4 regions of the Microbulbifer sp. VAAF005 genome follow, and region 3 is predicted to be linked to each of the others. Evidence: predicted binding sites of a transcription regulator. Region 3 holds the regulator's gene; each other region holds the start of a gene.
The links. The regulator LexA, encoded in region 3, represses DNA repair genes until DNA is damaged. The targets are predictions, from matches to a motif close to ACTGTNTNTANANACAGT.
Positions count from the first base shown of each region.

Region 1: the regulator LexA is predicted to act here: its motif matches at 2,911-2,928, upstream of recA (recombinase RecA).
Region 2: the regulator LexA is predicted to act here: its motif matches at 3,206-3,223, upstream of uvrD (DNA helicase II).
Region 4: the regulator LexA is predicted to act here: its motif matches at 3,474-3,491, upstream of P0078_RS21380 (PA0069 family radical SAM protein).

Region 1 is NZ_CP120233.1:1,602,911-1,608,190, reverse strand. Features, by position in the region: gene P0078_RS07185 (glycoside hydrolase family 16 protein) at 1-1,587, opposite strand, end outside; gene P0078_RS07180 (CinA family protein) at 2,297-2,809, shown strand; gene recA (recombinase RecA) at 2,984-4,018, shown strand; gene P0078_RS07170 (regulatory protein RecX) at 4,019-4,504, shown strand; gene glpK (glycerol kinase GlpK) at 4,605-5,280, shown strand, end outside.
Region 2 is NZ_CP120233.1:3,195,675-3,200,954, reverse strand. Features, by position in the region: gene P0078_RS14205 (TRAP transporter substrate-binding protein) at 1-735, opposite strand, end outside; gene uvrD (DNA helicase II) at 968-3,172, opposite strand; gene hexR (transcriptional regulator HexR) at 3,312-4,166, shown strand; gene P0078_RS14190 (multidrug effflux MFS transporter) at 4,284-5,280, shown strand, end outside.
Region 3 is NZ_CP120233.1:5,265,613-5,270,892, forward strand. Features, by position in the region: gene topA (type I DNA topoisomerase) at 1-264, shown strand, start outside; gene P0078_RS23710 (DUF6586 family protein) at 268-759, shown strand; gene P0078_RS23715 (hypothetical protein) at 1,114-1,371, shown strand; gene lexA (transcriptional repressor LexA) at 1,435-2,040, opposite strand; gene P0078_RS23725 (LOG family protein) at 2,201-2,839, shown strand; gene P0078_RS23730 (TetR/AcrR family transcriptional regulator) at 3,123-3,752, shown strand; gene nagZ (beta-N-acetylhexosaminidase) at 3,786-4,802, shown strand; gene P0078_RS23740 (mechanosensitive ion channel family protein) at 4,884-5,280, shown strand, end outside.
Region 4 is NZ_CP120233.1:4,759,378-4,764,657, reverse strand. Features, by position in the region: gene P0078_RS21395 (hypothetical protein) at 1,183-1,827, opposite strand; gene P0078_RS21390 (hypothetical protein) at 1,803-2,474, opposite strand; gene P0078_RS21385 (hypothetical protein) at 2,906-3,373, shown strand; gene P0078_RS21380 (PA0069 family radical SAM protein) at 3,505-4,596, shown strand; gene P0078_RS21375 (GIY-YIG nuclease family protein) at 4,571-4,903, shown strand; gene tmpT (thiopurine S-methyltransferase) at 4,922-5,280, opposite strand, start outside.

The DNA.
Region 1 (5,280 bases), 1.7 Mb from region 3:
AAATGCCATTCCAAACCAGCCGGCCCCGGAGGAGTAATAGGAGAGGGACTCTTCACCTTCGAATGGGGTTTGAGTGGCCTCCAGCAGGGTATCGCCCCAAATATACAGGTTGCCATCAGTTCCCAGTGTGAAAGTTGAGTTGGCCTCTGTAGTTTCGGTGTAGAGAGAAAAGACACCGGTCGGGGCTGTTTTTTCAACACTTTCGCTAAAGTAGATATCGTCAATGGACAGAACAAAATCTTCAGAGGCGGCATCACCTCGAATCATAAACGCCTGACTGATAGTGTTGAAGTCCACTCCCAGTTTGCTTAGGGGGATACTGACCTGATGCCATTCGCCATCGCGCTCCAGGCCGTAGGTATCATCACCATCCACCAGATCTACCCAGGCATCTCCGCCACCAGTACTGGAAATACCAATGCCGATAGTCTGGCTGCTGGTGGTTTTCATTTTGAAATTGAGATGACCGTTTTCGTAGTTCATTAGGTTTAGGTCATAGTGCATCCAGAAGCCCATGCCGAACCATTCACCAGCGGTAATATCAAACTCCAGGGCCTCATCACCCTCGGCAGCTTCGGCGCTGACAGTAGCTGACATGCTGTTTTGGTTCCAGACATACAGCTCGGTATCGGTGCCAAGCTCCAGGGATTCGGAGAGGTTGCTGCCCTCGGAAAATACGCCGATATCACCTGTTTTGGCGGTGTCTTCAGCCAGGGAGATTTCTGTGCTGTAGCTGCTGTCGTCGTTATCGTAGATGCGAACATAGTCCACATACATTTTGGCGGGCATGGGGGCAGTGACGTCGCTATTGGCATAAATCCCCGGGAATTTGCCACCTACCGCCAGGTTTAGAATCAGGAAGTTGTGCTGGCGGAATTCATCTAGCGTCTCGGGTCTATCCTCGGGTTCAGTGTTGAAGCTGATGATTTCATTGGCTTCGTCGTCGACCCACATAATGATGCTGTCCGGGGTCCAGGTCATGCCGAAAATATGGTAGTCCTCGGTAAGGTCTGTGCTGAGGCCGAAGTCGTCAACTAGATTTTTTGATAGGCCGTAGTCCGCTGTGTAGTTTATACCTTCATCGGATTCATACTGCCAATGAAAAGCGCCAGAAACCTCTGAGTTGACCGTGCCGGCGTTGAGCGCATCTGCCATGCCTGCCTCAAGAATATCCAGTTCGCCGCAAGCGGGCCAGCCCACTTGGCCGTAGTCGCCACCCAGCTGCCAGAAGGCGGGCCACAATCCGGCATCCAGGTCGGGTAATTTAATGCGGGCTTCAATGGTGCCGTATTTATAAGTCATACGACCCAGGGATTTCAGGCGGGCGGAAGTAAAACTGCCGTCGTCGTTTTGCAGTGCTTGAATAATAAGGTTGCCATCTTCAACATAGGCATTGGCGCTATCATCGGTGTAGGTTTGCAGCTCATTGTTACCCCAGCCTGAGTTGCCCACATCGTAAGTCCAAACGGACTTATCAATACTGTCGCCGTCGAAATTATCTTCCCAGACCAAAGTTTTTGAATTGGCAAGTGAGGACACACAGGCGCCTACAATAGCAGCCGCGATCGCTGATTTTTTCAAATTCATGATTTTGTCTTTCTTTAATTATCTATGGGGGTGCCAACTTCATTGTGTTTTTATAATGGCGGTGATCTGCCACGATGATTAATGCTTGTTGGGCTTGGGAATTTATCTGCTTTTTTATTGTGATATTTATATATTCAGTACAGCAGTAACAGACTAACAAAAAGCCGATTGTTGCATAGGGAAAGCCCGGGCCCTTTGTCGTAAGACTGGTCCAACTTATCGCATATACAAAACTTTTCTGCTTTAAAATTAGAATCAGCCAGTGCGTATTAATGTGTTTTTACATTGTTTACGTTTTTATTTTTAAATTTGCTGTTGCTTATTGGATTGCCCGCCTGAAATTATTTGCTGATTTAAGACCCCTTTTAAAATTTAAATTCTAATTTGAAGGTGGGCCGGCGGCGGAAATTAGAATTGGCAACCTGGTTCCCATAGGTAGTTTTATTTTCTAGAGTGCTGCCGCCGCTTGCGAGCGCTTCGATAGCGTGAGATTTATCTTTTGGTGTCGGCGCCGGTGTGCAGCCGGCGTGGATTGAGTTTTTAAAGGGGTTGTGGCTTCACCACTGAGGGGCGGTTGTATATTCGGTATGGGGCAGCTTACTTAAAATTGAATTTGTAAGCTTGCTGCAGGTCGGCACCCAGAATAAGAGCCCACTTCTGTGCTGTAATATTCGGTTGTGGCCCAGGAGCGGTTGAATAGGAAGAAACGGTGGAATACAGAGAGATAACTGAGCTTGCCAGAGAGTTGGGCGGGGAGCTGGAAAAGAGAGATTGGCGTGTGACGTCGGCAGAATCTTGCACCGGTGGTGCGATTGCGGCGGCTATTACCTCTATAGCAGGTGCTTCTAATTGGTTCGATGGATCGATCGTGAGCTATGCGAATCGTATCAAGAACGGTGTTCTGGGTGTCGACAGCGATGATCTCAAGCGGTTTGGGGCAGTGAGTGAACCGGTTGCTCGGCAGATGGCTTGTGGGGTTCTGGCGATGATGGATGCCAATCTTGCGGTTGCGGTCAGTGGTATCGCGGGGCCTGATGGCGGCACTGCTGAGAAACCGGTAGGTACGGTTTGGATCGCCTGGGCCCATGCGGAGGGGCAAGAGCCAGTGCAGATTGATGCGAAGTGTTTTCTGTTCAGTGGTAACCGGGCAGAGGTACAATCGCAGACGGTCGTTGAGGCGCTGAAGGGAATGTTAAGGATTGTCCGTGAGCACCCGGTTTGAACTTGTCCGCCGGGTCAATCTTTGTTCGTTTACCCCGGCTTCAGACTTCTTTTTGAAGCGAGGCTCGCTCAGCCTGAAGCTGGTACTCAGTATGAGGAATTACTGGTTGCCTATACAGTAATCCTTCGTTAAGCTTGCCACCACTCAATTCAGCTCAGAAATACGGGAATGGTCATGGATTCCAATAAAGACAAGGCATTAAAAGCGGCGCTATCTCAGATTGAACGTCAGTTTGGTAAAGGCACTGTGATGCGTATGGGAGATAAGGAGCGCGAGCGTATTCCTGCGATCTCCACCGGCTCCCTCGGCTTGGATGTGGCCCTGGGTATAGGCGGCTTGCCGCGTGGCCGTATCGTTGAAATCTATGGGCCAGAATCTTCCGGTAAAACCACCCTCACCTTGCAGGTGATTGCCGAGGCCCAGCGCAAGGGTGGCACTTGTGCTTTCGTGGATGCTGAGCACGCCCTCGACCCTATCTACGCTGAAAAACTGGGTGTTAACGTCGATGAGCTGATCGTATCCCAGCCGGATACCGGTGAGCAGGCGCTGGAAGTTGCCGATATGCTGGTGCGCTCCGGTGCCGTTGATGTGCTGGTAGTAGACTCCGTTGCGGCCTTGACCCCGCGCGCTGAGATCGAAGGTGAGATGGGTGATTCCCACGTGGGCTTGCAGGCTCGTTTGATGTCCCAGGCACTGCGTAAGCTCACTGGTAATATCAAGAACACCAACACCCTGGCGATCTTCATTAACCAGATTCGCATGAAGATCGGTGTTATGTTCGGCAGCCCTGAAACCACTACTGGTGGTAATGCCCTCAAGTTCTACTCTTCTGTGCGCTTGGATATCCGTCGTATCGGTTCCGTTAAAGATGGCGATGAGGTGGTGGGTAACGAAACCCGAGTGAAGGTGGTTAAGAACAAGGTCGCTCCTCCGTTTAAGCAGACCGAGTTCCAGATCATGTATGGTGAAGGCATTAACATGATTGGTGAGGTCGTCGATTACGGCGTGAAGATGGGGCTGGTGGATAAAGCCGGAGCCTGGTACAGCTACAAGGGTGACAAAATTGGCCAGGGCAAGGCGAACGCTACCAAGTTCCTGCGCGATAACCCCGATATTCGCAACGAGATTGAAGGCCAGTTGCGTGCGCAGCTGCTCGGTGATTTAGTGCCTGCGACCCCTGAAGAGGCTGCGGAATTACCGGAAGAGTAAATGCCGTACTCAAAAGCGGATTTTTCCGTTGATCCAGCTCAAGCGCTTTTCAGCGCGGCGCTTGAGCTGTTGACCCGCCGCGAGCACTCCCGCCATGAATTGAGGCAAAAGCTCGCGGCAAAATTCCCCAGCGCCGATTTCGACACGCTATTTGAGCGCCTACACGAACTCAACTATCAATCCGATCAACGCTTTGCCGAAGTTTTTGCCCGCTCCCGTGTCCAGCGCGGTCAGGGGCCGATGCGTATTCGCCAGGAGCTACAGCAGCGCGGCGTACGCGGTGAACTAATTGCCCAGGCGCTCGATCAGTTGGAAGTGGATTGGTTTGAGTTAGCTGCGGAAATGCTTCAGAGAAAATACCGGGTCCCTATGAGCGCAGAGCTTCCACGGGATCAGTGGATGAAGGAGCGAGCGCGGCGCCAGCGATACCTGGCTTACCGGGGCTTCCCCACGGATGCGATTAGCTGGGCGCTGGACGGCAATTAATCGGGCTTATACTCTGACTACTGCCTGAATGACTGGTCGATAGGTTTCGGCCGTATTTTCAGGTACAGAAAGAGACTAAAAGAATAAGCGCGAGAACTTTATGATCCTGTCTATTGACCAGGGCACCACCGGTACCACAGCCTTTATCTTCGATGGTAAGGGCCACCTGATTGGTCGCAGTTACTCGGAAATTCCCAATCATTACCCCCAGCCTGGCTGGGTTGAGCAGGATGCGGAAGAGATTTGGTCGGTAACTCTCCGAGTCTGTGCCGCAGCACTCCAGCGCGCAGGTGTTCGCGCATCGGATATCACCGCGGTGGGAATTACCAACCAGCGTGAGACCACGATCGTCTGGGATAGGTATACCGGTGAGCCGGTTTTTCCTGCGATTGTGTGGCAGTGCCGGCGCTCGGCAGAGGTATGCCGGGAGTTGGCGGAACTCGGCAGGTCTGGTTGGTTGCGAGAGCGCAGTGGCCTATTGCTGGATGCTTACTTTTCCGCAAGTAAGTTGACTTGGCTGTTCCGCCGCAATCCGGATTTACTAACCCGAGCTCAAAATGGCGACCTGTGTTTCGGTACCGTAGATAGCTGGTTGATCTGGAAAATGAGCGGTGGCAAAGCCCATCTCACCGATCACACCAATGCCAGTCGTACCCTCCTGTACAACATAAAAGATAAAGCCTGGGATAGTGAGCTGCTGGATTTTTTCCAGTGCCCTGAATCCATTCTTCCCAGAATTCTACCGTCGGCTGGCCACTTTACCGATACAGACCCCC
Region 2 (5,280 bases), 2.1 Mb from region 3:
GGCAACCTGGTGGAAACCAAAAGCGAGATCGTTGTAGGGGCCCACCCATTCGGTAGCATCGATCACTCCAGTCTGTAGGGCGGTGTAGAGTTCTCCACCGGGAATGGTCACCGCCGTGCCACCGGCGCGGTTTAAAACCTCTCCGCCCAGGCCGGGAATACGCATCTTAAGACCCTGTAAATCCTTCACCGACTTGATAGGTTTGTTGAACCAGCCGGCCATCTGTACACCGGTGGAGCCCCCCGCAAGTGGAATCAGGTTAAAGGGCTCGTAGATCTCCTCCCAGAGTTCGAGACCACCGCCGTGATGCAACCAACCATTCATTTCCTGGGCATTCAATCCGAAAGGCACTGCGGTAAAAAACTGGGCTGCAGGCACCTTGCCTTTCCAGTAATAGGCAGCACCGTGCCCCATCTGCGCCGCGCCTTCCGATACAGCACCAAACACGCCCAGGGCAGGTACCAGCTCACCGGCACCATACACCTTGATCCTGAGACGCCCGGCTGACATGGCCTCGACTTTCTTGGCAAAGCGCTCCGGCGCACTGCCGAGGCCCGGGAAGTTCTTGGGCCAGGTAGTAACTAATTTCCACTCGAACAGCTCTTTATTGCCCTCTGCGGAAAAGTGCTGGGCAGGGCCCATCGCTGCACGGGAAGCTACCAGGGCGGCGAAGGTAATGGCGAGCAGGGCTAAGAGCCCGAGAATGATGGCCGGGTACCAATTGAGTTTTTTCATTGCTACTAATTTATCGTTATTTTTGTATTGTACAAATTATCGGCAGACGCTTTGGTCGCCAACTTAGGTCTTCAGGGGAAGTCCTCTGTGATCTGACCCTGGTATTTTGGATGGATTCCCGCTATCGCTGGAATCCATTCACCACTATCTAACTTTCAATTCTGCATGCCTCTCAGTACCGACATGCTCCGGCACTCAGTATTTAATGCTTAGTGCCAGCTCAAGCCATCACTTAAAGCGGCTGCAACTTGGCCATTGAAAGTATCAGCCTCTTGTCGCCAACATCGTCAAAATTAACCAGCACCCGCATTCGAGGACCCGTTCCCTCAAACTCAATGACAGTTCCTTCACCAAACTTGGCATGGTCCACTCGCCCGCCCAGGACCAGCGGGGGCAAATCATCGAAGTCTGGCGCCGGGTCGGAAAACTGGCCTACCTTGCCGTAGTCCGCCTGATAGAGAGGACGGGAAATTTCGGTCTTCAGGCGCACTTCTTGCACCAAATTAGGTGGAATTTCGCCGATAAAGCGGGAAGGGCTGTTATAGGTTTCACTGCCAAACAGACGCCGGTTTTCCGCGTAGGTAATGTATAGCTTGCGCATGGCGCGGGTGATACCCACGTAGCAGAGGCGTCTCTCCTCCTCCATGCGGCCGGGCTCCTGCGCCGACATCTTGTGGGGGAACAGGTTTTCCTCCACACCCGCCATAAATACCAGGGGAAACTCCAAGCCTTTGGCGGAGTGCAGGGTCATCAGCTGGACGGCATCCTCAAACTCATCCGCCTGACCTTCACCGGCATCGAGGGCAGCGCTATCGAGGAACTGGTTAAGAAGCGGGATTTCCTCCTCATCTTCCTCTCCCTCGGGCAGACCTGCACCGGTAAAGCCGCGACAGGCAGTGACCAGTTCCTGCAAGTTCTCCACCCGTGTTTGACCTTTCTCGCCTTTCTCTTTGCCGTGAAACTCCAACAAACCGCTGTTTTCGATCACATCCTCAGCAATAGCATCCAACTCTTTATCTTCTGCATTCGCTGCCAGCTGGTTAATCAGGTCCAGGAAGCTCTGCAGGGCATTGCCGGCGCGAGCAGCCAATACCCGCTGCTGCAACATCAGCTTGGCCGCCTGCCACAGGGAGCAGCCCTGCTCCCGAGCATAAGAGCGAACCATCTCTACAGTGCGCGCGCCGATGCCACGGGTGGGCGTATTCACCACCCGTTCAAACGCAGTATCATCATCTCGGTTGGTAATCAGGCGTAAATAAGACAGGGCATTCTTGATTTCCAGGCGCTCGTAGAAGCGCTGGCCGCCATAGATACGGTAGGGAACCTGCTCGCGCAAAAGCCCCTCTTCAAGTACCCGGGATTGGGCATTGGAGCGGTAGAGGATGGCGATGCTATCGCGGCGATTACCGTCGCGCACCCAGTCATTGATACGCTCGACAATAAAGCGCGATTCATCCTGTTCGTTGTAGGCCGCGTAGACGGCGATGGGCTCACCCTCTTCACCCTTGGTCCACAACTCCTTGCCTAGGCGACCACTGTTATTGGCGATCACCGCATTTGCCGCGTTCAGAATGGTGGAGGTGGATCTGTAGTTCTGCTCCAGTCGCACCGTCTGCACTTCTCGTAAGTCTGTGGAAAAGTGCTGGATATTCTCGATCTTGGCACCGCGCCAACCGTAGATAGACTGGTCATCGTCACCCACGGCGGTGATATGGCACTGCTCACCGGCGAGTAAGCGCAGCCAGGCATATTGAATCGTGTTGGTATCCTGGAACTCATCCACCAGGATATGGGGGAAGCGCCGACGGTAGTGGGCCAAAATAGCGTCGTTATTCAGCCAAAGCTCGTGAGCGCGCAGCAGCAGCTCGCCGAAATCCACCAATCCGCCGCGCTGACAGGCCTCTTCATAGGCGAAATAGATTCGCACCATGGTCTGCAACCAGGGATCGGCGCCGGCATTGATATATTGCGGACGCAGACCTTCATCTTTCTGCGCGCCAATCCACCACTGGGTTTCACGCGGTGACCACTTTTTATCATCCAGCCCCAGATCTGCCTGTACCCGCTTGATCAGGCGAAGTTGGTCGTCGGAATCCAGGATCTGGAAGTTCTGCGGCAACTTGGCTTCTTGCCAGTGAGCCTTGAGCAGGCGGTGAGCCAGGCCGTGGAAGGTGCCCACCCACATGCCAAAGGTATTCACCCCCAGCAGCTCTTCGATACGGGCGCGCATCTCGCGGGCCGCCTTGTTGGTAAAGGTTACCGCCATAATGGAGTAGGGCGAGGCGCCCTCCACCTGCATCAGCCAGGCGATGCGGTGTACCAGCACCCGGGTCTTGCCCGAGCCAGCGCCGGCCAGAACCAATTGATTGCCGGGCGCGGCAGCTACTGCTTCGCGCTGGGCGTCGTTGAGGGGGTCTAAAATCTGAGATACGTCCATGGGCGAAGATTGTACCAGAGCTGATGCACAAGACCTGTGTAAATAAACAGGATTTTGCCCTACCTGACAATGTAATGTCGCTCGCCAGCGGAGGGCACAGCGGCTAAACTGCGCCATCTGGCATAGAGAAGGAAGTCCTGTGAAACCGGCGGAAGTAACGCAACGAATCAGTGAACAACTGTCATCCATGCGCAAATCAGAGCGTAAGGTGGCGGAGTATATTCTCGCCAACCCCGATGAAATCATTCATATGCGCATCGTCGACCTGGCTACTGAAGCCCAGGTGAGTGAACCGACCGTGGTGCGCTTTTGCCGCGCCGTGGGCTGCTCCGGATTCCAGGAGTTCAAGCTGAACCTGGCGCAGCAGCTGGCTTCCAGCCCCAGCTTCGGCCAGATTGCGGTTACGGAAACGGATACCATTGCCGAATACAAGCGCAAGGTTTTCGACTCCACGGTGGATACCCTGCTGAAAGTCCGCGATAGAATTGACGACCGTGCCCTCGAGGCCGCTGTCACTGCGATGGCCGCTTCCAAGCGGGTGGAATTCTTCGGTTTTGGCGCCTCCGGTGCCGTCGCCGCCGATGCCCAGCACAAGTTCTTCCGCCTGCAATTGGCCACCGCTGCTCACTCGGACCACCACATCCAGAATATGTCGGCCATGTCCATGCAAGCGGGGGATGTAGTAGTAGCTATCTCCCAGAGCGGTCGCACCAAGGCGTTACTTCGCTCCATGAGCATGGCAAAAGAGCAGGGCGCTCTGGTGGTTGGTTTGGCACCCAGCGGCTCGCCGGTGGCACAGCAAGCCAGCATCCCACTGGAAGTGGATGTAGAAGAGGATATTGAGATCTATACGCCGCTGTCCTCGCGCATCGCCCATCTGGTGGTAATCGATGTCCTCGCTATCGGCGTAGCCCAGCGCAAAGGTCCTCAGCTACAGGAGCACCTGTTGAAACTGAAACAGGGACTGTACACATTGCGGGAAGACAAGCACTAAACTCCCTGATATCCAAAGCGGGCAAGGGACAATGTGCCCGCCCGTTTCTACCAAAGCCATTTCCCGCCAATTGGGCTTTGCCGGGAAGATCCTTCCAGGCTGTACCTGAGCAACATAATGACATCCATCGCTTCTAACCCGGACGAGAAAGCCCCGCGCTGGCTAGTGGTGTGGCTGGCCGCACTCGTTTCTCTGACACCTTTTTCCATCGACAGCTACCTGCCGGCCATTCCGGCGATGGCGGCGGCCCTGGATACAGAAGTCGAGCGGATGCAGTACTCAGTGTCCAGTTTTCTGCTGGGCTTTGCCCTTGGACAATTATTTGGCGGACCATTATCAGATCGCTGGGGACGGCGCCTCGTAGGAACTATCGGCCTCAGTATCTATATAGCCAGCTCCCTGTTAGTCCTGTTTACCGACCATGTAGACCAACTGATTATCCTGCGCTTCTGCCAGGCAGTTGGCGGCGGCTTTGCCACAGTAATATGTGCTGCAATTGTGCGCGACCTACACAGTGGCCGTGAGGCGGCAAAAATTATTTCCCTGATTAGCACCATCATGCTGATTGCACCACTGATCGCCCCGGTGATCGGCTCCGCACTACTAGCCGTTGGCGGCTGGCAGAGTATATTCGTCTTTTTGTTACTGTACGCTTTGGCAATGCTCGTACTAGTACAGTTGCTGTTACCGGAGACCGTCTCCCGCTTTACCCGCGCACGCCGCCAGATGATGCCGCTAAAGTCTCTCGTGGGCAGCTACGGCCAGGTTTTGCGCAATCCCCGCGCTATTGGGTTCCTGATTGCACAGGCCTGTGTCAGCGGTTCGATGTTTATCTACATCACCACCGCGCCCTTTGTGTTTATGGATTACTTCGGTGTTAGCGCGAATCAGTTCCCACTGTTTTTTGGTATCTGCGTACTCGGGCTAATTTGCATGGTTCAGGTGAATATCCGCCTACTGAACTTTTTTGAGCCGCGCAATATCCTGCTGGCGGGTATTGTGTTGCAGCTATTGGGTTGCGGCCTGCTGCTGCTGGGAACTATGACAGGAGTCAAAGAACTTACCCTGTGGATGATTCCCCTGGTACTGGTGATGAGCTGTATCGGTATTACCG
Region 3 (5,280 bases):
GAGCTGCTGCCTCACCAGAGTGAGATCGATCCAAAATACAGCTTCCTATTCTCTGCACCGACTCAAGATGACAGTGGGCGGGATACCGTAGTTCGATTTAGCCGCAAAACCCAGGAGCAATATGTTCAATCTGAGGAAGAGGGCAAGGCGACCGGTTGGCGTGCTTTTTATCGCGATGGTGGTTGGAAAGTAGAGGCCTCCACCAAGAGCACTGCTGCCAAGCGCAAGAAACCCGCAGCTAAAAAGACAGCGGCAAAGAAGTAGGTAATGAGTAACTCTTACACGATTCATGTCACTTCGGCTCTACGCAAGAGCCAGCTGTTGCTGCAACAGCCGTGGGACTTGCCTCTCCAGCGCGATGCGCTGGAAGAGGCAGCGTTGATGCAGTTGTGCAAGGCCTATCGGGCTTTTCTTGCAGAGCAGGCAGCCCAGCTTCAGCTGGGGTTTGAACCGGAGTCTCCGCAGTTGATCATTGATGCGCTGGGCGTTCAGGGTAGGGCTAGTGCAGAGGCCAATGAGCTGTCCGGCCTGGTCGGCGACCCGCAGAGTTGGTTATCCCATATGCTTTACGCCTGGGAAGAGCAGCAGAAAATATCTGTGGGTGCTGATGAAAAACAGCAACAGGTTAATTTAATCCCGCTACACAACGAAGTTGCCAAGCCTGAGTTTGCACCTTTGTCCAAAGAGTTGTTGCTTCAGTGGCATCGCTCGCTGAATGAATTGGTGGTAAGGCAGCGCGCTCACTTGGATGAGTGTTAACTAATACGCTTACTCGACCTCGGTGAACTTCTGAATAGGTTCGTAATGTTCCTGCGAATTTTGAAGGTTGTTGATATTAGGCGCACCTCTGCGGGAAAGTCCGCTGTCCTTTGAGTGAGTCACAATAGAATAGTTGTGGCCCACTCGACATAACCCGCAGCTGGTGCAACGTGCAAAGCAATTCACTCTTCTCTTGTGATCTCTTGAGTGGTTTAGGTAATTCTTTGATATAGCGTACTGGTAATAGACTGCCTCGAAAGTCAGGAGCCAGAAGCCCTCAAATTGGATGAATGAAACTTATCGCAAGCCTGTGGTACACTGGGCGCAAACTGTTGTGCCGTGAAGGAAAAGCGAATGTCCTCCGAAACTTTTGAAATAATCGAGCTGGCTAATGGCGATGTAGCTTTGCGTCGTGCTGGCCATAAAGAGGACCCTTTGGTAAGCATTTCTTTTTCTGCAGAAAGCCTTCAGTTTCTGCGCAAGAACAAGGTTGCTGTGGCAAGGGCTATGTTGGAAGCGGGCATTGAAGCCGTACAAAATCTAGACGATCTTGAGGCTGGTTACTTCGAGGAAGAAGACGATTTAATGCCGGTAAATCATACTATTCACTAACATCAGCGTTAGTTCGAGTCTTATCAACAGCGGCCAATGGCCGCTGTTGTCGTTTTTAGGGGCTTAAGGCGTTTGGCGAATAACCCCTACGGCTAATCCCTCAATCACAAAGTTCTTATCTCTCATATCGACTTGAATTAACTCAAAGTCATTATTTTCAGGTAGCAACTGAACGGTTGCCTGATTTCCCTTGCGGCGAAAGCGTTTCACTGTGACTTCGTCATCGATACGGGCAACGACGATTTGGCCATTGCGCACTTGCTCGGTCTTTTGCACTGCCAGCAAGTCTCCATCGAGAATGCCCGCATCTCGCATACTCATACCATGCACCCTCAACAAATAATCTGCGGGGGGATGGAAGAAGCTCGCGGGCAAGTCGCAGTAATCCTCAATATGTTCGCTGGCGAGTATGGGATTCCCCGCAGCTACTCTACCCACAATCGGCAAGCCGGATTGGTGATCCGGAATTCGAATGCCTCGGGAAGCGCCGGCAACCATCTCAATGGCGCCTTTTCTGGCGAGTGCTTTCAGGTGTTCCTCGGCGGCATTGGGCGAGCGGAAGCCGAGCTCCTGGGCAATTTCTGCCCGCGTTGGCGGGTAGCCTGTTTCATCCAGGTAGGACTTGATCAGGTCGAGAACCTGGGACTGACGAGCGGTGAGATTGGTCATAGATTTACCTAGTTTTCTGTATTTATATACAGTTGCTGGAATTATATACAGATTTATTGTTCGCGCAATCCTCAGGTTTTAGTCTTTGTGAGCTGCTACATTGATGGAGAAAGCAAGGAGAGAAGAAAGCGTTGAAGGAACTGACAAAGAGGGAAAAATAATGTTGGATGCAAAAATGCCGGAAGCCTGGAGAGTGCTTCGTATTCAGTCTGAATTGGTAGATGGGATAGAGCGGCTGATAGCGTTAGGTGGTGCAGTGACAGTGTTTGGAGGGGCGAGATTTACAGAGGACAGTCCTGAATATCAGCAGGGGGTAAAGTTGGGAGAGTTGCTCGCGGCTGAAGGGATCCCCGTGATTACCGGTGGTGGGCCGGGGCTGATGGAGGCTTGTAACCGAGGGGCTTTCGGGCAGCCCGGCGCATCAATTGGGTTAAACATAGAGCTGCCTTTTGAGCAGGCGGCAAATCCATATCAGGACATCAGTTTGAACTTCCGATACTTTTTTGTACGGAAATTTATGTTTGTAAAACACGCACTTGGATTCGTTGGACTTCCCGGTGGCTACGGCACGTTGGATGAGCTGTTTGAAGCTCTTACCTTGGTGCAAACGCAGAAAGTGCGGCGTTTCCCAATTGTGTTGGTAGGTAAGCGTTACTGGAGCGGGCTGTACGATTGGTTGGTAGATACAGTGTTAGAGCGCGATTGTATCGATGCCAGTGATCTAGACCTTTTTCATATCGTTGATAGTGTGGAGGAGGCTGCGGCCCTGATTATGAAATATATGCAGGTGAAAGAATAATTATTCGGATGATCTTAAAATACCGAAAAAATTTTCAAAGTTATTTTTGTTAAAGCTGCCCCCGGTCTAAAAGGCTATGCCGGCTGGTGGGGTGGCGTACTTGCACAAGTTGGCGGGAGATCAACTCCAGCAGTATTGATCTTACCGCCTGACATACATTTCCCTGTTATTTTTACTCTTGTACCTTGCTGAGTGGAGAGCTTAGCTGGCGGGCTCTAGATCAGTGAGAATGTGCTACTCTGGCGTCGATTAAACGTATGTTTTAAATGGTGGTTTGATACTTATGAGCCAGATAGATACGGTCAGCCGGATACTCGATGCAGCGGAAGTGCTGTTTGCTGAACGGGGTTTTCCTGAAACCTCATTGAGAACAATTACGAGCACGGCCGGGGTTAATCTGGCGGCAGTTAACTACCATTTCGGCTCCAAGAAAGAATTGATACAGGCGGTATTTGAACGCTTTTTAACGCCTTTCACTAACGCTCTGGAAGAAGAGCTTGATCGCCGTATTGCCCTGGGGCAGCCCCTGGGGGTGGAGGAGCTGATCGAATGCCTGTATCGAGTTGGGTTGGGAAGCCTTGGGCTGGAGGGAAAGGATCCACAGCGATTTATGCGCCTCTTAGGGTTGGCCTATACCCAGTTCCAGGGGCATTTGCGTCGATTTATCGTATCTCGATACGGGGATACTTACCGTCGTTTTGCCGGATTGCTGGCTGAAGCGTTACCAGGCTTGGACCCAGAAACTTTCTATTGGCGCCTCTACTTTATGCTGGGAGCGACCATTTTTACACTGTCGAGCCACGATGCGATTGAGGCTATCCTGCGAGAGGATTTCGGTTCTGACAGTACCCTGACCCAGACTCTTGAGCGATTGGTACCCGCTGCTTCGGCCATGTTGAAGGTAGATAATTAGTGGGCGCACTCTTTAATCGATAAGGAACTTAATATGTCTTTACCACCCGGACCGGTCATGGTGGATATCGAGGGGCTTGAACTCACCGAGGAAGACTGTGAGTTGCTTCGGCATCCGATGGTGGGCGGGCTGATCTTTTTTGCGAGAAACTATCGGGATCGCCAGCAGCTTATCGAATTGGTTAACTCCATCCGTGCGGTGCGACCAGAGATCCTGCTAGCGGTAGATCAGGAGGGTGGTAGGGTTCAGCGGTTTCGCGATGACTTTACGCGAATACCTTCAATGCAGGCCCTCAGTGCTGTCGCCAGTAACGAGCAATTGCAGGATGTGGGGTGGCTGCTGGCCGCAGAGTTGCTTGCTGTAGGAGTGGATTTTAGCTTCGCGCCGGTATTGGATGCGGATGACAGCCACAGCAGGGTGATCGGCGATCGGAGTTTTTGTCCCGACCCCGCCCAGTTGACCGCACTGGCTCGCCCCTTTATCCAAGGGATGCGCGAAGCGGGAATGGCCACGACAGGTAAGCATTTTCCGGGGCATGGCCACGTGCTGGAAGACAGTCATGTGGAGTTGCCAGAGGATAAGCGCTCGTTGGATCAGGTCTTGGCAACCGATGCACTTCCGTTTATCGATTGTATTGGAACCCAGGAACTTACTGCGGTGATGCCGGCCCATATCCGCTTCATCAACATTGATAGCCAGCCGGTGGGATTCTCCCGCTATTGGCTACAGGATGTATTGCGGCGACAGCTGGGATTCAATGGAGTGATTTTTAGTGATGATCTGTCTATGGAAGGGGCGGGTGCGGCCGGAGGCTATGGCGATAGGATTCGCGCAGCCCTGGAAGCCGGTTGTGATATGGGTGTCGTATGCAACAATCGTGTCGGCGCTTTTGAGGCGCTGGCGGCACTGGATACCTTTGTGCCCAAACCGGAGTCCACTCATCGGTTGTCGGCCATGGGTGGCAGGCCGGTGATCGGCTCCTGGGTGGAGCTTGAGAAGAGTGCGCGTTGGCACAGAACCAGGGAGTGGTTAGCTTCCATAATGCGCTGAGATAAGTTGTTTAAATCCGTCGTCTATTGAGAAGGCGCTATACGGATATTACTGATTGTTGGTTAAAGCGGAGGGGTTCGAGTGGAGTCCGTTGAGAGCGTGCTGTTGTCCTGGCTTGGTGAGAACCGGGTCTGGATAGTTTCTGTTTTCCTCATAGTACTTGCGTCTGGGGTGTTGGCCTGGTTATTTGGCCGGTTTGTGCAGCGCATGGCCATTAAGGCGGAAAAGACGGTTAATCCCTGGGATGATGCTTTGGTTGGGGCACTCTCCCCTCCCGGGCAGGTACTGGTATGGCTGCTGGGCTTGAGTGTCGCTGCCCAGCGAGCGGGGGACGCCACTGGTGCCGAGATATTCTCCCTGGCTGCACCGACGCGGGAAATAGGCTTGATCCTGGTGATGGCTTGGTTTGCCTGGCGATTCTCACACAGCGTGGAACACAATCTGTGCGATCCGCGCTATATGGGCAAGCCGATGGATG
Region 4 (5,280 bases), 510 kb from region 3:
ATAAGTCATACATGTCACTGCCAACATACAATGATCACCGTGCCAACATATAAACACACCATGCTAAATTTCAAAATATATTTTATACAGAACTTGTTTTGTACTAGTAGGGATCCACTATTCATACAAACTCCAAGCCTATCCAGTAAGGTTCAGTCGTTGCACTTTGGGGCCTAGCAACAAGCCGACTGCTTCAGTATAGGCATCCAAGATCATTCTCCTACGCTATGACTCATAAGTTTCTCATTCGCTCTTTAATAAAATCATTCCTAGCGTTTTTTCTGTCTATCAATCATTAAAGTCGCATAAGTAGCTACCATTGTCACCTATTCTTTCTAAGCAGCCATCGTCTACTCATAAGCCGATGACTGGAAAAATGTCCTGATATAACCATTTGCGATTAAATCTCTACTTCGTAATTCTATCCTTTATTACACCCAAAAACCTCCTAAGCCATTTATTATGGCATCCAAGTGTAATTATCCGACCTCTCCCCTTCTCGCAGAAAATATTGAGACCTGTCTACTGAATCAATGTTCATCGCCAAGCTGGTCACAATTATTACCAAACCACCAACTAGAGACCTCGCATAATCAGCCACTAAGCTAAAAAATAAAATCTGCTTATCAAAAACAAATACTCTAGCCCTTAGAAAAGAGATCATGTAACACCTCCATATATCGACCTATGAACGCAACATTGTTTTTTAAAGCAGTTCCTGCAGCCATTTTTCTATATCGAAGATTGTGTAAACAGACTCTACCTTTTAGCTAATGGGATCTTTTTAGCCAGGGCAGAAAGCACCTGGTACTGCAGATCTTCTGCATGGTCTAGAAAATTAGCTAGGCTTACATCCTTTCACAGCGAGGACAGTCATTCAGTATAGACAATATTATGAATTAGCATATTAACATCCCATACCCTCACAACTAAACCCGCCCCGAAAGAAACCTCATTGATAAAATTTCAACTTGAAACCCTTTGCAACTTTACGCCCATCTGAGTTTTGCAATTTATATCACCTCTTTAAGCTCAAGATTTAGCTTTTTATATAAAAGTTATTCGCACACAAAACAACAAAAGAATTAAATTTAAAATTACAGACACAAAAACCACAACAAGACAATAGCCGCCATCCCCTGACAAATTAGAGGGCTAGAAAAATCAACTTTTCCATCTTGCTCAATCTTGCACTTCAGAAACGGTACTATTTATTATTTTTTTATATTCATCGACATAAAGGCTCACATTTTTCTTACTCATTAAGGGCTCACAATACCCCAACACAAAAACTCCATGGCGATATGTTGTATAAGTAACAATCATTAATGGACTTATACCATTATGCTGGGTAACCATTCCCCTCTCCAGCTCAAAGTAACGCATATTTTCAGCCACAAACCTCATACTCCCCAAGTTTGACAGGCAAATTCCTGACAAAAAAGTATCATGCTTTGCTGTAATTTCATGAGCCACCTGAATAATTTCTTCTATATTATACCCAGCACTCAGATTTTTGGTCAGAGGCAACTTTCCAATCATCACTGAGTCAATTTGAGATTGTAAATATTTAGCGATCTTGATAACTCCCATCGAGGTACTCTCTAGCGGTACATTTAAACTAACCGTTTGGGAGAATGAGCCAACAGACTCAAATGGAATCGGCGGAGTACAAAGCTGCCTCGCATCCAAGGCAATAATTATTTCTGACAAGTTTTTTTCAGTTTCTAAAACTCGCGCTGCCAGTACTGCTACGGCACTATATAGTGCTGTTGGCTTTATAAGGTTATTCTTTGCAACCTTTATAATCCGGCCGACACTTTCCATTGGTACAGAGTAGGAGGTAGCACATGCTCTCCGCTCATGAACGCTTGCACTCTTTTCTGTTGCCCAAAAAATCCGGCTTTATTCTTGTGTTGAAATTCTTCCTCACTAGAAAACCCTGCACTTCCAAGCCTATCAGCAATACTCTCCAATAATGGGAGTGATGGAACTCCAATAGGTTTTTTATGGGAGCATAGATAATTATCAAGGTCCAAAAAAAGCGTCACTATGGCTCTTCCATCAAGTGCGGCATGGATACTAGCAATAACAATCCATTCTACATCTCCCATTTGATTGGTGTACAAGGTAAGACTGTAAACGCATTTTTCACTATCTAAACAACTCATCCCATGAAACATAAATGCTTCTTCAAACTTTATCGCCTCTTCTAGCGGAATGATTTGATTCGGAATGTCACAAAAATCAACATCGCACACCCATCGTAGTCGCTGCCCCCTAGCTACTCGGGCACGCAAAAACGGGTGGCGCGAATGCAAGTAGCTAAAGCCTTGGCGTACATCCTCTACACTTAATGGCTCACAAACCCTAATAAATGAAATAAGCTGCAATCCACCTCGTGACTGCCTGGTCAACTCAATATATAGCGCTTCTTGCGGCCCCAACTCTCTGGAGTAATGCTCTCGACTCATACTTCACATAAAAGCAAATGGCCTATTTACTCATCTTAGACAAAAACAGGGACCAAAAAACATTATCTAAGTGATGCTCCTATAAAAACTCGCCGAAAAGGGTTCACATATCAAATTAGTGGCTATTGCTAGCCCGCCAGAAAAAGGAGATTAGAAATAGAAAAAGCAATGTTGCTATATATCAACCAGTTATTCAGCCGATTACCAATAGGTACAAATGCCTCACAGATCCTAAAGGCAAACAATATCGAACCCGCATAGAGCTGATGACACAAACAACAAAAAACACTAAGCTCAACTTAAACTAATAAAATACTATTGGCACTCCGAAAATTCACCCCATCAACAATCTACTTTTAACGCCAATTGGTACTGATATAGCTACATTCCGACAGTTGGATTTCATACTGAAGCATAACAAGGAGAAGACCATGAAGGACAAGCTAAAAATACAAAAGGTTATAGATGAACTTTACAGCGGAATTTCTGGTCCTGCGGGATTTAAACGGGACTGGAAGAGGCAGGAATCATTATTTACTTCTGACGCAAAAATGATTCGTACATTTGTTGATAGCAATGGTATGCCTCAATCAACAATCCTAACCGTACAGGAATATCCCGAAAATTTTGAAAATCTGATTGCCGGCCGTCCGTTTTACGAGATAGAGATCCACAACATCATTGAGCGATTTGGGAATATTGCCCATGCCTTCAGCATCTATGAAGCCTGGTCCGATAAAGAAAGAACTCAGTTCATTAAAAGAGGAGTAAATAGTATTCAGCTCCTTAATGATGGCGAGTCATGGAAAGTAGTACACATGATTTGGGATGACGAAAGATCAGGTCTAACAATGGATTCAAAATACAATCCTGCAGCACTGCCTGAGTCCAGCTTATAAAAACAGGTAAACCCTGAGGGGCTCAGCCTCTCAGGGAACCGTATTCACACTATCCAGTTAAATCCACAAGGCCTTGCAATTCGTCAAAAGTACAGCGTAAACTGTACATTAATACAGTTATTGTTATCGCAATGTCAGATCACTCTCACAACAAATCAGCGCCATTGTATAGAGGCCGAGGAACTGCCAACAACCTCCCAGGGCGCTTTGCTAAGCAGTACAGCTCCAGTGAAAATGACGGCTGGCAAACGGAACCAGATGAGCCGGTGAGGTTAAAAACCTCCTCCATTGAAGAAAAATCGAAAACTATCATTTCAACCAATCAATCACCTGATATTCCGTTCTCTCAATCGATAAATCCCTACAGAGGCTGTGAACATGGCTGTATCTATTGCTACGCCCGTCCTGCCCACGCTTATATGGATTTGTCACCCGGCCTAGACTTTGAAACCAAGATTTTCTATAAGCCGAACGCAGCTGAACTGCTAGAGCGGGCTTTACGAAAGAAACACTACCAGTGCAGCCCCATCGCACTGGGAGCCAATACCGACCCCTATCAACCCTTGGAGCGGGAAAAGCAGATAACTCAAGGCCTCCTAAAAATCATGCTGGAATTTCGCCATCCGGTCACCATTATCACCAAAAGCCAACTAATCTTGCGGGACCTCCCTATTCTGGCTGAAATGGCACAAGACAACCTAGTACAAGTCGCTATCAGCGTAACCACACTAGATAACGGCCTTAAGCGCAAGCTTGAACCAAGGACCGCTGGCCCTGCAGCTCGTCTGCGAACAATTGAACAGCTGAGTTCAGCGGGTATTCCTACTGCGGTGCTCGCTGCACCTATGATCCCCGCTCTCAATGACTGCGAACTGGAATCGATTCTTTCAGCTGCGCGGAAATCAGGGGCTGTAAGAGCCGCATATATCCTATTGCGTCTCCCCCATGAAGTTGCCCCTCTATTTCGGGAATGGTTGGAGGTACACTACCCAGAAAGGGCAAAGCATGTCATGAGCTTGGTACAGCAAAGCCGTGCAGGTAAGGACTATCAAAGTGAGTTTTCCCAAAGGCGCATTGGCACAGGAATATTTGCTCAACTACTCCAAAGACGCTTTCAGGTAGCAGTTAAGAAGCTGGGCTTGGATCATCGGCGCCTAACCTTGGATTGCTCCCAGTTCAAGCCGCCACCTCGCACTAATGAGCAGCAGGATTTATTCTCTTGAATCTATGGGCTATGTAAAAAAGAAGGAAGAGCTGGGCGTGAATTGGTTTCTCTATCTTGTTCGAACGGCCAGAGGAACACTCTATACCGGTATAACCAATGATTTGGAGAGGCGCTTTGCTGAGCACTGTAGTGATGGCCCAAAAGCGGCAAAAGCACTACGAGGCAAGGGGCCCCTTACGCTCGTGTTCTCTGTAGAGCTACCCGATAAATCAACCGCCTTGAAAATGGAGATAGCCATTAAGAAGTGGCCAAAATCAAAAAAGGAAAAACTAATACTTGGCTCTCATTCTCTACCAGAAACTTAGCTTGCAGAGAAACCTTTATCACTTTGGTATTAACAGCCACGCCTCTTCTCTAGCAGGAACCTTTCCTTTTAGCCCCCCGACAACGTCTCTTACCGTCAAAACCTGCAAGTCATAATCTGCATCATAATATTCATAAATCAAATGACTGCCGACAGAAAATGGAGGGCCTGGCATCCGGGCTTGTTCATATTGAAAGGATATTAAAAGTTGCGGTGCGACCTGGGTAATATCCAGTAAATGCCTGACATATCGCTCGCGAATATCTGTAGGTAAGGCTACCAGAGCAGCTCGGTCATAAATGGCTGCAACCGGCCCCAACTCTTCCCTACTCAGTTCAAAAATATTACCAACGAAAATATCAATATTTAAACTGGAGT